DNA from 3 places in the Micrococcus luteus genome. Region 3 is predicted to be linked to each of the others. Evidence: predicted binding sites of a transcription regulator. Region 3 holds the regulator's gene; each other region holds the start of a gene.
The links. The regulator HrcA, encoded in region 3, represses chaperone genes, less so after heat shock. The targets are predictions, from matches to a motif close to TTNGCACTCGNNNNNNNCGAGTGCNAA.
Positions count from the first base shown of each region.

Region 1: groES (co-chaperone GroES) is a predicted target of HrcA. The motif match lies at 2,809-2,835, and genes of this name have one in related genera.
Region 2: groL (chaperonin GroEL) is a predicted target of HrcA. The motif match lies at 1,825-1,851, and genes of this name have one in related genera.

Region 1 covers NZ_JAKRLB010000006.1:39,917-44,357, forward strand. Annotated here, with positions in the region: gene MF605_RS04025 (BCCT family transporter) at 1-501, opposite strand, end outside; gene groL (chaperonin GroEL) at 620-2,227, opposite strand; gene groES (co-chaperone GroES) at 2,336-2,632, opposite strand; gene MF605_RS04040 (hypothetical protein) at 3,269-4,246, shown strand.
Region 2 covers NZ_JAKRLB010000007.1:88,941-93,381, reverse strand. Annotated here, with positions in the region: gene MF605_RS04930 (uracil-DNA glycosylase) at 1-259, opposite strand, end outside; gene MF605_RS04925 (DUF3263 domain-containing protein) at 296-640, shown strand; gene MF605_RS04920 (LytR C-terminal domain-containing protein) at 644-1,666, shown strand; gene groL (chaperonin GroEL) at 1,985-3,616, shown strand; gene MF605_RS04910 (DUF4031 domain-containing protein) at 3,727-4,441, opposite strand, start outside.
Region 3 covers NZ_JAKRLB010000009.1:14,031-18,471, reverse strand. Annotated here, with positions in the region: gene MF605_RS05570 (16S rRNA (uracil(1498)-N(3))-methyltransferase) at 1-197, opposite strand, end outside; gene dnaJ (molecular chaperone DnaJ) at 194-1,327, opposite strand; gene hrcA (heat-inducible transcriptional repressor HrcA) at 1,403-2,416, opposite strand; gene MF605_RS05555 (DUF3097 family protein) at 2,587-3,447, shown strand; gene MF605_RS05550 (DUF4870 domain-containing protein) at 3,542-3,961, shown strand; gene hemW (radical SAM family heme chaperone HemW) at 3,977-4,441, opposite strand, start outside.

The DNA of each region.
Region 1 (4,441 bases), on a different contig from region 3:
GCGCGGGGCCAGGTAGTAGGTCAGCGGCTCGTACGGGCCGAAGAAGATGATGCCGATGCCGATGCCGGCCGCGAAGAGCATGGCCGACCAGCTCGCCGTGGAGTACTCCGGCTTCTCCCCGTCCAGGCCCAGCGGGATCTCGCCGTACCGGGAGAACGCCAAGACGAGCAGGAACACCACCATCCCGATGGCCAGCAGGGCGAACAGCCAGCCGGCGTGGAGCATCACCCAGTCGAGGGCCGCGCTCGAGACGGCCAGCACGGCGTCCGGCTGCAGCACGCCCCACACCACGAAGCCGACCACCAGCAGGCCGACGACGGCGAGGATCACCCGGTCCACGCCGTAGCGCACCCGGCGGTCCTCCACGGACACGCCCGGCACGAGGGCCGGGTGGATGCCGTGCGGATAGGAGAACTCGCGGACGAAGCGGCGCAGCCGTGGCCGGGCCGGGGTCCGGGTCGTGTGGGACCGGGTGGGACGGGGCGGCGTGGGTGTGTCCATGGGCACACCATAGAGGGCGCCCCGGACGGCGGTCGTCTCCCGCCCGCACGACGACGGCCCCCCACCCGGGCGGGCGAGGGGCCGTCGTCGACCGGCCGCGTCAGGGCCGACGGAGGCGTCAGTGCTGGTGGTCGGCCTCGTCCTCCTCGGCGGGCTTGTCCGCCACGAGGGTCTCGGTGGTCAGCACGAGGGCCGCGATGGAGGCGGCGTTGGCCAGCGCGGAGCGGGTCACCTTGACCGGGTCGATCACGCCGTCGGCGATCAGGTCGCCGTAGACGCCGGTCTTCGCGTTGAAGCCGTGGTTCGGCTCCAGCTCGGCGACCTTGGAGACCACCACGTAGCCGTCCTCGCCCGCGTTCTGGGCGATCCAGCGCAGCGGCTGCTTCAGGGCCTTGCGGACGATGTCCACGCCCACGGCGGCGTCGCCGGTCAGGGCCTGGACGTCGGCGTCGGTGTCGAGCGCGGTCAGCGCGTTGATGAGCGCGGTGCCGCCGCCGGCCACGATGCCCTCCTCGAGGGCGGCGCGGGTCGAGGACACGGCGTCCTCGATGCGGTGCTTGCGCTCCTTGAGCTCCACCTCGGTGGCGGCGCCCACGCGGATCACGCCGATGCCGCCGGAGAGCTTGGCGAGGCGCTCCTGGAGCTTCTCGCGGTCCCAGTCGGAGTCGGTCGCGGCGGACTCGGCCTTGATCTGGGCGACCCGGGCCTCGACGTCCTCGGCCGCACCGCCGCCGTCGACGATGGTGGTCTCGTCCTTGGTGACGGTGATGCGGCGGGCGGAGCCGAGCACGTCCAGGTCGGCCTGCTCGAGCTTCATGCCGAGGTCCGGGGAGACGACCTGGGCGCCGGTGAGGATCGCGATGTCCTGCATCATGGCCTTGCGGCGGTCGCCGAAGCCCGGGGCCTTGACGGCCACGACGTTCAGGGTGCCGCGGATCTTGTTCACCACGAGGGTGGACAGGGCCTCACCCTCGACGTCCTCGGCGATCACGAACAGCGGCTTGTTGGCCTGCAGGACCTTCTCCAGCAGGGGCAGCAGCTCCTGCACGTTGGAGATCTTGCCCGAGTTGATCAGGACGTAGGCGTCCTCGAGCACGGCCTCCTGACGCTCGGCGTCGGTGACCATGTACGGGGAAAGGAAGCCCTTGTCGAACTGCATGCCCTCGGTGACGTCCAGCTCGGTGGAGGTCGTGGAGGACTCCTCGATGGTGATGACGCCGTCGGTGCCGACCGTGTCGAACGCGCGGGCCAGCAACTCGCCGACCTCGTCGTTCTGGGCCGAGATGGCGGCCACGTGGGCCACCTCCTGGCCCTCGACCGGGCGGGCGTTCTCCTGCAGGCGCTGCTCGACGGCGGCCACGGCCACCTCGATGCCCTTCTTGACCTCGCCCGGCGCGGCGCCGGCGGCGACCTGGCGCATGCCCTCGTTCACGAGCGCCTGGGCCAGCACGGTGGCGGTGGTGGTGCCGTCGCCCGCGATGTCGTTGGTCTTGGTGGCGACCTCCTTGGCGAGCTGGGCGCCCATGTTCTCGTACGGGTCCTCCAGCTCCACCTCACGGGCGATCGTGACGCCGTCGTTGGTGATGGTGGGGGCGCCCCACGCCTTGTCGAGCACCACGTTGCGGCCCTTGGGGCCGAGGGTGACCTTGACGGTGTCGGCGAGCTTGTCGATGCCGGCCTGGAGGGCGCGGCGTGCGTCGTCGTTGAAAGCCAGCTGCTTGACCATGACGGACGCTCCTTTCGTTCAGGGAGTCAGGGGGTGCGGGGACGCGAGGGGCCCGGGGCGCGCGCACCGGTGCGGTGCGCGCCGCTCACCGGGCCCGTCGCGGCGGGGTCACTTGGCGACGACGGCCAGCACGTCGCGGGCGGAGAGCACCAGGTACTCCTCGCCGCCGACCTTGACCTCGGTGCCGCCGTACTTGGAGTACAGCACCACGTCACCCTCGGCGACGTCGACGGGCACGCGGTTGCCGTTCTCGGCGACCCGGCCCGGGCCCACGGCCACGACCTGGCCCTCCTGCGGCTTCTCCTTGGCGGTGTCCGGGATCACGAGGCCCGACGCGGTGGTCTGCTCGGCCTCCAGGGGGCGGACAACGATGCGATCCTCGAGGGGCTTGATGGAGACAGACATGCTGCACACTCCTTCTTCGTCGACGTGCGGCTCCGGCGGGCTCGCCGGTCCGCTGATGCTGTGGTCTGCGGGTGCGCCACGGGCGTCAGACCCTCCGTCGTCGCGGTGCCGGACGGTCCACCTCGGGCATTGGCACCCGGTACCCCCGAGTGCCAGTGCCGACTCTACTCCGGGTTCTGGCACTCCTTCAACATGAGTGCCAGCCGTGTCCCCGCCGTCCGCCGCGGGCGGAGGCGTGGGGCGCGGTGCGGTGGGGCACCGTGGGGCGGCGGGTGGGGCGGGTTCCGAGCCCAAGAGCACGCGGAGTGGTTGCGACTGCGGCCCGCAACCTGTCCCTCCCCCACTCCCCACCCTCCCCCCTCGCCACCCTCCGTGGGCAGAAACCGCACCCCCGCCCGTCGCGTGGGCAGCATCCGCAGGTTTTCGATCTCCGTGGGCAGAAGCGCCCTCTCTTCTGCCCACGGATGTTGCGTGGGCGGAACTCCTCGCAGTTCTGCCCACCGAGCCATGACGACGTCGTCCCGGCGGGACAACCGGCCGCCGCCGAGTCCTGCACAGCCGGCCCACCCCGCGCCGGTGTGCACAGACACGCGGCCCGCCCGGCCGTCGTCAGGCCGACCGCGTCAAGGTCGACCCATGTCCTTCGCCCCCGATCTCCCCCTCGTCCCCGTCTTCACCACCCGCGACGTGCTCGAACGCGGTCTGCCGCCCAGCCGGGTGCGGCGGTCCGACGTCCTCCGCCTCGCCCGCGGCATCCACCGTCGCCGTGACATGCCGCTGCGCACCTGGGAGTCTGCCGGGCTCCCGCCGCCGCACCACGGGGTCGGCCTCGACCTGCTGACCGCCCTCCTGCGGTCCCGTCCCGACGCCGTTCTCTCCCACGAGACGGCGGCGCACCTCCACGGCCTCCCGCTTCCCCCGGGCGGGGCCACGCGACGCGCCGCCGTCGAGATCACGTTGCACCGCGGCACCGCACGGGCGCGGATCCCCGGCGTCATGGAGCACCGAAGACCCCTGCCCGCCGGCCACGTCACCTCCGTGCTCGGGCTACGGGTGACGACGCCGGAACGGACCTGGCTCGATCTGTGCTCGATCGGCCACCCCTGGGACGAGGCATCCCTCGTGTCGGCGGGTGACCACCTGGTCCGTCACCCCTGGTCCCCGCGCGGCCGGCGGCCTCCCATCACCACGGTCACCGCGCTGCACGAGGCGATGCGGCCGCTCGGGCGGTTCGTCGGAAGACCGCGGGCGACGGCGGCGCTCGAGCGCGTACGGGTGGGTGCCGACTCGCCGCAGGAGACCCGGCTGAGGCTGGCGCTCGTCGAGGCGGGGCTGGGCGAGCCGACGCTGCAGCACGTGTTCGACCCCGGGCGGCGGGACGCCCCCGAGGCCGATCTGTGGTTCGAGGACTGCCGGCTCGTCCTCCAGTACGACGGCGAGGTGCACCGGAGTGCCGAGCAACACGCCCGGGACGCCCGGCGAGACCAGTACTACGCGGAGCGTGGGCAGATGACCCTGCACGTCACGAGCCGGGACGTCGGCGAGGGATACGAGCGGGTGATCGAGGCCGTCCTCAGACGACGGGCACAGGTCTCGAACGGCTGGGATGCCTGACGTCGTCGTCGCGTATGGCCCTGCCGTCCATGCGCAGGGGTTCCGTGGGCAGAAGCGAGGGTGCTTCTGCCCACGGAACCTGGAAACACGCGGGTTCTGCCCCCGGAAGGCGAGACCCGGCGGGTTCTGCCCACGGAACGCTCGCGTCGGCCGGGCACCCGACCCCCGCCCGGACCGACCCGGGCCGACCTCACC
Region 2 (4,441 bases), on a different contig from region 3:
GCGGCCTCACGTGGCGGTCCACCGCGAAGCTCAGGCCGATCGGATGGCCCGGCGTCGGGTAGGGGTCCTGGCCCAGCACGAGGACGCGGACGTCCGCGAACGACTGGCGGAACGCCCGCAGGATGTGCTCCGGTGCGGGCAGCACCTGCTCTCCGCCCGCCCGGCGGGCCCGCAGCCGCTCGCCGACCTGCTCGAACGCGGCGGCCTGCGGGGCGAGGGCCGCCTCCCAGCCCGGATCCAGGGGCGCGATGAACTCCATGCCCCGAGGGTAGACCGGGTGGGTACAGTGGCCGCCATGTCCCACCCCACGCCCGTCTCGCCCGATCCGGCCCCGGACGAGGGTGCCCGCGCGCGGGCGCGGCGGGACGAGCTGACGGACCTGGAGCGTGCGGTCCTGGACCTGGAGGCCGCCACCTGGCGGTACGGCGGGGCCAAGGACCACGCCGTCCGTGAGCGTCTGGGGCTGTCTCCGACCGCCTATTATCAGGTGTTGAACGGATTGCTGGACCGTGAGGCCGCCCTGGCCTACCGACCCCTGCTGGTCACGCGGCTGCTGCGCAAGCGCGGCACCCGCAGCCGGGCCCGGAGGGGGCCCGCGGATCCGGCGCCGTCCACGCCCGCTTCCCGCCAGGAGAACTGACCCATGGCCTACCAGCCCGACCGCTTCGACGAGGTCCCCGAGTACACGGACCAGCGCGGCGCGCACCGCGAGTCCTTCGCCGTCGCCGGCGCGACCGCCACGGGCGGGGGTCGCCGCCTGAGCCCGCTGCTCTGGGTGGCCGGCCTCGTCCTGCTCGCCGGCCTGTTCGTGGGCGTCGTCCTGCCGTGGCTCACCGGCGACCGCTCCGAGCCCGTCGCCGCCGAGAGCTCGACGACGGCCCCGGCTGCCGCGCCGTCGACGTCGGCGTCGTCCGTGTCCTCCTCGGCGTCCTCCGCGTCGGCGTCGACTGCGTCCGCGACCGAGTCCGCCACCCCGTCCGAGGACGCGGTGGAGGCGTCCCGTTCCGCGGCCGCGGCCGAGTCCTCGCGGGCGGCGCAGGAGGCGGCTGCCGCCGAGGCCGCCGAGTCGTCCCAGGCTGCCGCGTCGTCCCGGGCCGCCGCGGAGGCACAGGCGGCGGAGGCCTCGCGTTCCGAAGCCGCCGCGCAGTCCGCCGAGGCGTCCCGTGCCGCCGCCGAGGCACAGGCGGCGGAGGCCTCGCGTTCCGAGGCCGCCGCGCAGTCCGCAGAGGCGTCCCGGTCGGCGGCGGCCGTCCAGGCGGCGGAGTCCTCGCGCGCCGCCGCGTCCCGTTCGGCCGCCGCGGCGGAGGCCTCGCGCTCGCAGTCCGCGGCCGCGTCGAGCTCTCGTGCGGCCGCGCAGTCTGCGGCCGCGTCGAGCTCTCGTGCAGCCGCGCAGTCCGCGGCCGTGCGCGGCACCCACGTCACCGTGTACAACGCGACCCGCACCCAGGGCCTCGCCGCCTCCTACGCGCAGCGGCTCACGGGCGCCGGCTACACCTCGGTGGACGCGAAGAACTGGAGCGGCTACGGCATCCAGTCCTCCACCGTCCTGTACAACGGCTCGGCCAACAAGGCCGCCGCCGAGGCGGTCGGCAAGGAGCTCGGCTTCCCGGTCATGCAGACCCCGAACCTGCAGGTGAACGGTATCGCGGTGGTCGTCACCAGCTGATCCGCCCGTCGTGCGGCCGTGCCGGCCGCGCACCCTTTCCGGCCCCCGGCGGGGCGCCTTCCGAGGCGTTCTGCCGGGGGCCGTCCGCCGTCCGCGGAAGGGCGGGCCCCGCACTGCGGACCCTTTGCACTCTCCCGGTGCGAGTGCTCATAATGGGGTTAGCACTCCGAAGGCGCGACTGCCAGCCGTACCCCGGTCGGTCCGGCGCCGTGGAGGAGGACCTGTCCACCGGTGAGGCCCCCAGGGGCCGTCCGTCGCGGGCATCGGCGCGGGTCAGCCACCAGAAGTAGGAAGCCGACGTCCAGAAAGGACCTGCACATGGCCAAGACCATCGCATTCGACGAAGAGGCCCGCCGCGGCCTGGAGAAGGGCCTGAACACCCTGGCCGACGCCGTGAAGGTGACCCTCGGCCCCCGCGGCCGCAACGTGGTGCTGGAGAAGAAGTGGGGCGCCCCCACCATCACCAACGACGGCGTCTCCATCGCCAAGGAGATCGAGCTCGAGGACCCGTACGAGAAGATCGGCGCGGAGCTCGTCAAGGAGGTCGCCAAGAAGACCGACGACGTCGCCGGCGACGGCACCACCACCGCCACCGTGCTGGCCCAGGCGCTGGTCCGCGAGGGCCTGCGCAACGTGGCCGCGGGCGCCGACCCGCTGTCCCTGAAGCGCGGCATCGAGAAGGCCGTGGAGGCCGTCACCTCTGAGCTGCTCTCCGCCTCCCGCGAGATCGAGACCAAGGACCAGATCGCGGCCACCGCCTCGATCTCCGCCGCGGACAAGCAGATCGGCTCCCTCATCGCCGAGGCCCTGGACAAGGTCGGCAAGGAGGGCGTCATCACCGTCGAGGAGTCCAACACCTTCGGCCTCGAGCTCGAGCTCACCGAGGGCATGCGCTTCGACAAGGGCTACATCTCCGGTTACTTCGTGACCGACGCGGACCGCCAGGAGGCCGTCCTCGAGGATCCCTACATCCTCATCGTCAACTCGAAGATCTCCTCCGTGAAGGACATGGTGGCGATCCTCGAGAAGGTCATGCAGTCGGGCAAGCCGCTGCTGATCATCGCCGAGGACGTCGAGGGCGAGGCCCTGGCCACCCTCGTGGTCAACAAGATCCGCGGCACCTTCAAGTCCGTGGCCGTGAAGGCCCCGGGCTTCGGTGACCGCCGCAAGGCCATGCTCGCCGACATCGCCATCCTCACCGGCGGCCAGGTCATCTCCTCCGAGGTGGGCCTGTCCCTGGAGAACGCCACCCTCGACCTGCTGGGCTCCGCCCGCAAGGTGGTCATCACCAAGGACGAGACCACCATCGTGGAGGGTGGCGGCGACGCCGAGCAGATCGCCGGCCGCGTGGCCCAGATCCGCTCCGAGATCGAGAACACCGACTCGGACTACGATCGCGAGAAGCTGCAGGAGCGCCTCGCCAAGCTGGCCGGCGGCGTGGCCGTCATCAAGGCCGGCGCGGCCACCGAGGTGGAGCTCAAGGAGCGTAAGCACCGCATCGAGGACGCCGTGCGCAACGCCAAGGCCGCGGTGGAGGAGGGCATCGTCGCCGGCGGCGGCGTGGCCCTGATCCAGGCCGGCGCCAAGGCGTTCGGCGGCCTGCAGCTCGAGGGCGACGAGGCCACCGGCGCGAACATCGTGAAGGTCGCCATCGAGGCCCCGCTGAAGCAGATCGCCTTCAACGCGGGCCTGGAGCCCGGCGTCGTGGCGGACAAGGTCAAGACCCTCGACGACGGTCACGGCCTGAACGCCGCCACCGGCGAGTACGAGGACCTGCTGGCCGCCGGCATCAACGACCCGGTGAAGGTGACCCGCTCGGCCCTGCAGAACGCCGCGTCCATCGCGGGCCTGTTCCTGACCACCGAGGCCGTCGTCGCGGACAAGCCCGAGAAGGCCGCCGCCGGCGCCGAGGGCATGGACCCGATGGGCGGCATGGGCGGCATGATGTGATCAGCCGCTGAGCCGGCCCGGCCCGTTCGGGCGCCCAGCCTGCGAGGCCCGTCTCCCCGTCCGGGGAGGCGGGCCTCGCCGCGTCCGGGGCCGGCACCGGGGCGCCCCGCTCAGGCCGACAGCGCGGCTCGTTCCGCCGCCAGGTTGCGGCGGGCGGCGGCCTCCCAGCGCGTTCGGCCGGGCGCGGTCCGATACAGCCGCTCGGCGTCCAGCAGGGCGTCCAGCACCGCGCCGCGACCGCGGGCCCAGTCCGCGTCGGACACGTGCGCGTAGTCCTGCCGGACCGCGGCCACGTAGCGGGCGTAGGCCTCGGGGGAGCGGCCGAGGACCTCGAGGTCCGCGTCCGAGAGCACCGCCCCGGCCGCGTCGTGCGGGGCGGGGTCGTGGGCGGCGGTGAGCAACACGAGGCGCGCCACCTCGTCGACGACGTCGGCCGGCACCGCCAGCCGCGGGTCGGTGAGCACGTCCCGGGCCAGGGCGGCCGAGTCCGCCTCGTCCTGGCCGGCGGGCGCGGTGGGGTCCCCGGCGTAGACGGCGTCGTGGAACCACGCGGCCAGGCGGACCGCACGCGGATCCGGCCCGGTCTCCGCCCCCGCCCGCTCGAGCAGGTCCACGGACTCGAGCACCGCGAGCAGGTGGGCCGGGTCGTGGTAGTGCCGATGCGGCTCCGCCCAGCGGGCCAGCAGGTCGCGTCCCGCCGTCGTCACCGCATCCGGGCTCGCCGCCGTGCCCTCGAACAGCCGCGCCCAGCGCCGGGCGAGGACGACGTCCCGCTTCTCGGCGCGGCTCCGGGCGGGCACGCGCAGCCCCGAGGCGGCGAGCCGA
Region 3 (4,441 bases):
ACCGCGTCCGGGGCGGCCGCGAGCACGGTGCCGTGGCCGAGCGTGCCCGACCCGTCGGCCAGGAGCACGGCCTCCCCGGGGGCCAGGCGCATGGCCGCGGCGGCGTGCCGGGCCTCGGCGCCGTCGAAGACGACCTCCGCGCCCGCGCTCGCGCCGGCCAGGGCGCCCGGCTCGAGGTGGAACAGGGGGGCGGTCACAGGTTCCTCAGGTTCTCCCGCAGCCGGGCGAACATGCCCTTGGCCTGGGGTGCGCCGTGCACGACCTCCTCGCCGCGCACCTCGGCCAGGCGCTCCAGGAGCTGGCGCTGCTCGTCGTCCAGGTCGGTGGGCGTGGTGACCACCACGTCCACCTTGAGGTCGCCACGGCCCTGCCCGCGCAGGCGACCGACGCCCAGGCCGTGGAGGACCTCGACGTGGCCGGACTGCACGCCCGGGTCCAGGCTGAGGGACTGCTTGCCGTCCAGGGTGTCCAGCGTGACGGTGGTGCCCAGGGCCGCGGCGGCCATGGGGACGGTCACGGTGGTGGCCAGGTGGTCGCCCTCGCGGCGGAAGGTCTCGTCCGGGCGGACCGCGATCTCCACGTAGAGGTCGCCGTTCGGGCCGCCGCCCGGGCCGGCCTCGCCGCGGCCGGCGAGGTGGATGCGGGTGCCGTCGTCCACGCCCGCGGGGATGCGCAGGGTCAGCGGCGTCCGGGTGCGGACGCGGCCCTGCCCGTCGCACTCGTGGCAGGGCGTCGGGATGACGGTGCCGAACCCCTGGCAGGCGGGGCAGGCCTCGGTGGCCATGACGGTGCCCAGCAGCGACCGCACGGGGCGCTGGATCATGCCGTGGCCGTGGCAGGTCTGGCAGGTCTCCGGCTGGGTGCCGGGCTCGCAGCACGAGCCCTCGCACCGCTCGCAGCGCACGGCCGTGTCCAGCTCGATCGTCTGCTCGCCGCCGAAGACGGCGTCGCGCAGGTCGATCCGCGCGGTCACCAGGGCGTCCTGGCCGCGGCGGGCGCGGCTGGCGGGGCCGCCGCGGCCGCCCTGGCCGGCGGCGTTCATGAAGGTCTCGAAGATGTCGGCGAAGCCCCCGAAGCCGCCCGCCCCGCCGAAGCCGCCCGGGAAGCCGGCCTGGCCGTTCTCGTTGCCCGTCGTGTCGTAGGCCCGACGCCGGCCCTCGTCCGAGAGCACCTCGTAGGCGTGGGAGATGCGCTTGAACTGCTCGGCCGCCTCCGGGTCGGGGTTGACGTCCGGGTGGTGGGTGCGCGCGAGCTTGCGGTAGGCGCGGCGGATCTCCTCGGTGCTGGCGTCACGGCTGACGCCGAGCGTCTCGTAGTGGTCGGTCACGGTGGGGATTCCTCTCGGGGAGAGCGGGACGTGGGGCGATGCGGGACGGGGCCCGCCAGGACGCGCGGAGGCGCGTCAGGTGGTCAGGATGCGGGAGAGATAGCGGGCGATCGCCCGGACGGCGGCCATGGTGCCCGGGTAGTCCATCCGGGTCGGACCGATGACGCCGACCTTCGCCACGGCGCCGGGGCCGTAGGCGGCTGCGACCACCGAGGTGTCCGCGAGCGATCCGGCGTTCTCGGAGCCGATCCGCACGGACACCCCGTGGGCGTCCTGCTCCATCTCCGTGAGCAGGCGCAGCAGCACCACCTGCTCCTCGAGCGCCTCCAGGATCGGCCCGATGGACGCGCCGAAGTCCCCCGGGGAGCGGGCCAGGTTGGCGGTGCCGGCCAGCACAATGCGGTCCTCCCGGCCGGCCTCGAGGAGGTCCTGGACGGCCGCGGCCACGAGGGCGGCGGACTGCCGGTGCTCCGGGCGGACCCGGGTGACGACGTCGTCCACCACGGTGGCCGCCTGCACCGGACCGAGCCCCAGCAGGGCGTCCAGCAGGAGGCCGCGGAGCACGGACAGCTCCGCCTCGTCGACCGGACGGTCCAGCACGGCGTGCCGCTGGTCCACCCGCCCCGTGGACAGGATGAGGACCACGAGCACGCGCGTGGGCGCGAGGGAGACCAGTTCGAGGTGGCGGATCGTGGAGCCGTCCTCGTGGGGGAACTGCGCGACGGCGACCTGCTGGGTCAGCTGGGCCAGGAGGCGCACCGTGGACTCCATCATGTGCTCGGTGTCCGTCTCCGGGTCCAGCAGGGTCCGCACGGCCCGGCGCTCGGCCGGGGACAGCGGCTTCACCTCGGAGAGGCGGTCGACGAACACGCGGTAGCCCTTGTCCGTGGGGACGCGCCCGGCGGAGGTGTGCGGGGCCACGATGAGGCCCTCCTCCTCGAGCGCAGCCATGTCGTTGCGCACGGTCGCGGAGGACACGCCCAGGGCGTGCCGTTCCACGAGCGCCTTGGAGCCCACGGGCTCGCGCAGCGCCACGTAGTCCTCCACGATCGCCTGGAGCACCTGCAGGCGGCGGGGCTGCTCCGACATCTCGGTCCTCCTCTGGTCCGTCGGGATCCGGGGCGACCCCGGAGGTGCCCCTGGCTGGCACTCCGGCGGGTCAAGTGCCAATGCTACCGTCCGACCCGGGGGACGACCCGACCGGCCCGCACGGCTTCGCTCACGGTGATCGCCCGCCCCCGTTGCTACCGTGCTCTCCCATGGACTGGAGCAGCTGGGGCCCCGCGGGCCACGACGACCTGACGCGCCGCCCCGCCCGGACCGTCCCCGATGTGCCCGCCACCCCCGGCACGGTGGTCGAGGACGTGGCCTCCGGGTTCACCGGGGCCGTGATCGGCATCGAGCGCTCCGGCGGCGTGCACGTGGTGGTCCTGGAGGACCGCCGCGGCGTGCGCCGCGGCTTCCCCCTCGGCGGCGGCTTCTGGATCGACGGCGAGCCCGTGACCCTGGTCCCCCCGACCGCCGCGGCCCCGGCGGCGCCGGCCCGCACCGCCTCCGGCTCGCGACGGGTCGAGGGGGCGCGGGCCCGCACCGCCCGCGCCTCTCGCATCTGGGTGGAGGGCGTGCACGACGCCGAGCTGGTGGAGAAGGTGTGGGGCGAGGACCTGCGCCTCGAGGGCATCGTCGTGGAGCCCCTGCACGGCGTGGACGACCTCGCCGGGGCGATCCGTGCGTTCGCCCCCGGTCCGCGGCGCCGGCTCGGGATCCTCGTGGACCATCTCGTCACCGGGTCCAAGGAGGAGCGCCTCGCGGCCGAGGCCATGCGCGTGCCGGGGGCCGCGGGCAACGTGCTCATCCTCGGTCACCCCTACGTGGACGTCTGGCAGGTCATCAAGCCCTCCGTCCTCGGCATCCCCGCGTGGCCCGTCGTGCCGAAGGGGCAGGACTGGAAGACGGGGATCCTGCGGGGACTGGGCTGGCCGCACGGGAGCAAGGAGGCCACGGGGCTGGGGTGGAAGCGGCTGCTCTCCCACGTCACCACGTACGCGGACCTCGAGCCGTCCCTGCTGGGCCGCGTGGAGGAGCTCATCGACTTCCTCACCGCCGCACCCGAGCACTGATCTCGGCGCGGCCCCCGCCCGCCCGCGCTATGCTGGCCCATGCCCTGCGCCCGGTCCCCGGCGCGCGGGTCCCGCGATCCAGGAGGAGCCCCTCGTGAACACCCGCGCGCAGCCCGACGCCGGCCGCACCGGCCACGGCCCGCCCGCCTGGCTCGTCTCGGCCGGCGGCCGCGGCGCCCCGCTCACGGCGAAGCAGGACCGTGACCGCGCGGCGCTGGCCCACCTCAGTCTGGCGTTCGGCGTGCTCGGCCCGCTGGTCGTGTGGCTGCTCTACCGCGACCGCGGCCCGTTCACCTCGCAGGAGTCGCGCGAGGCCCTGAACTTCTCCGGGCCGCCCACGCTCATCACGCTCCTGTTCTTCTTCCTGTCCCTGCTGCCGGTGGTCGGCCCGATCTTCGCGATCCTCGGCGCGCTCACGTGGGCCGCCATGGCGGCCTACGGCGTGATGGGCGCCTCGCACGTGTCCAAGGGCCGTCCGTTCCGGTACCCGTTCAACCTGCGCATCCTGCGCTGACCCGGGGCCGGCCGGTCAGAAGCCGGCCAGCGCCCGGACGATCGCGTCGTTGAGCAGCCGCCCCTCGAGCGTGGGGACGATGCGGCCGTCGACGGCGGCGCGCCCGTCCAGCAGGCCCGCGGCGATGAGTTCGGCGATCGCCCCGCGGGTCCGCGCGGCCTCCCCCGGCGTCTCCGAGACGAGCTCCGCGGTCGGGAGCCCGCCCACCGTGCGCACCGCGAGCATGATGCGCTCGAGGCGCCGCGCGTCGGCGTCGGGCCGCTCGCGGCCGACGGCGGGGGTGACCCCTGTGGCCAGCCGCTGCGCGTAGGCGGCGGGGTGCTTGGCGTTCCAGAACCGGACCCCGGCGAGGTGCGAGTGCGCGCCCGGGCCGATCCCCCACCAGTCCTGGTCCTCCCAGTACGCCACGTTGTGCCGCGCACGGTGGACCCCGGAGCCCTGCGGGTCGCGCGCCCAGTTGGACACCTCGTACCAGCGGTA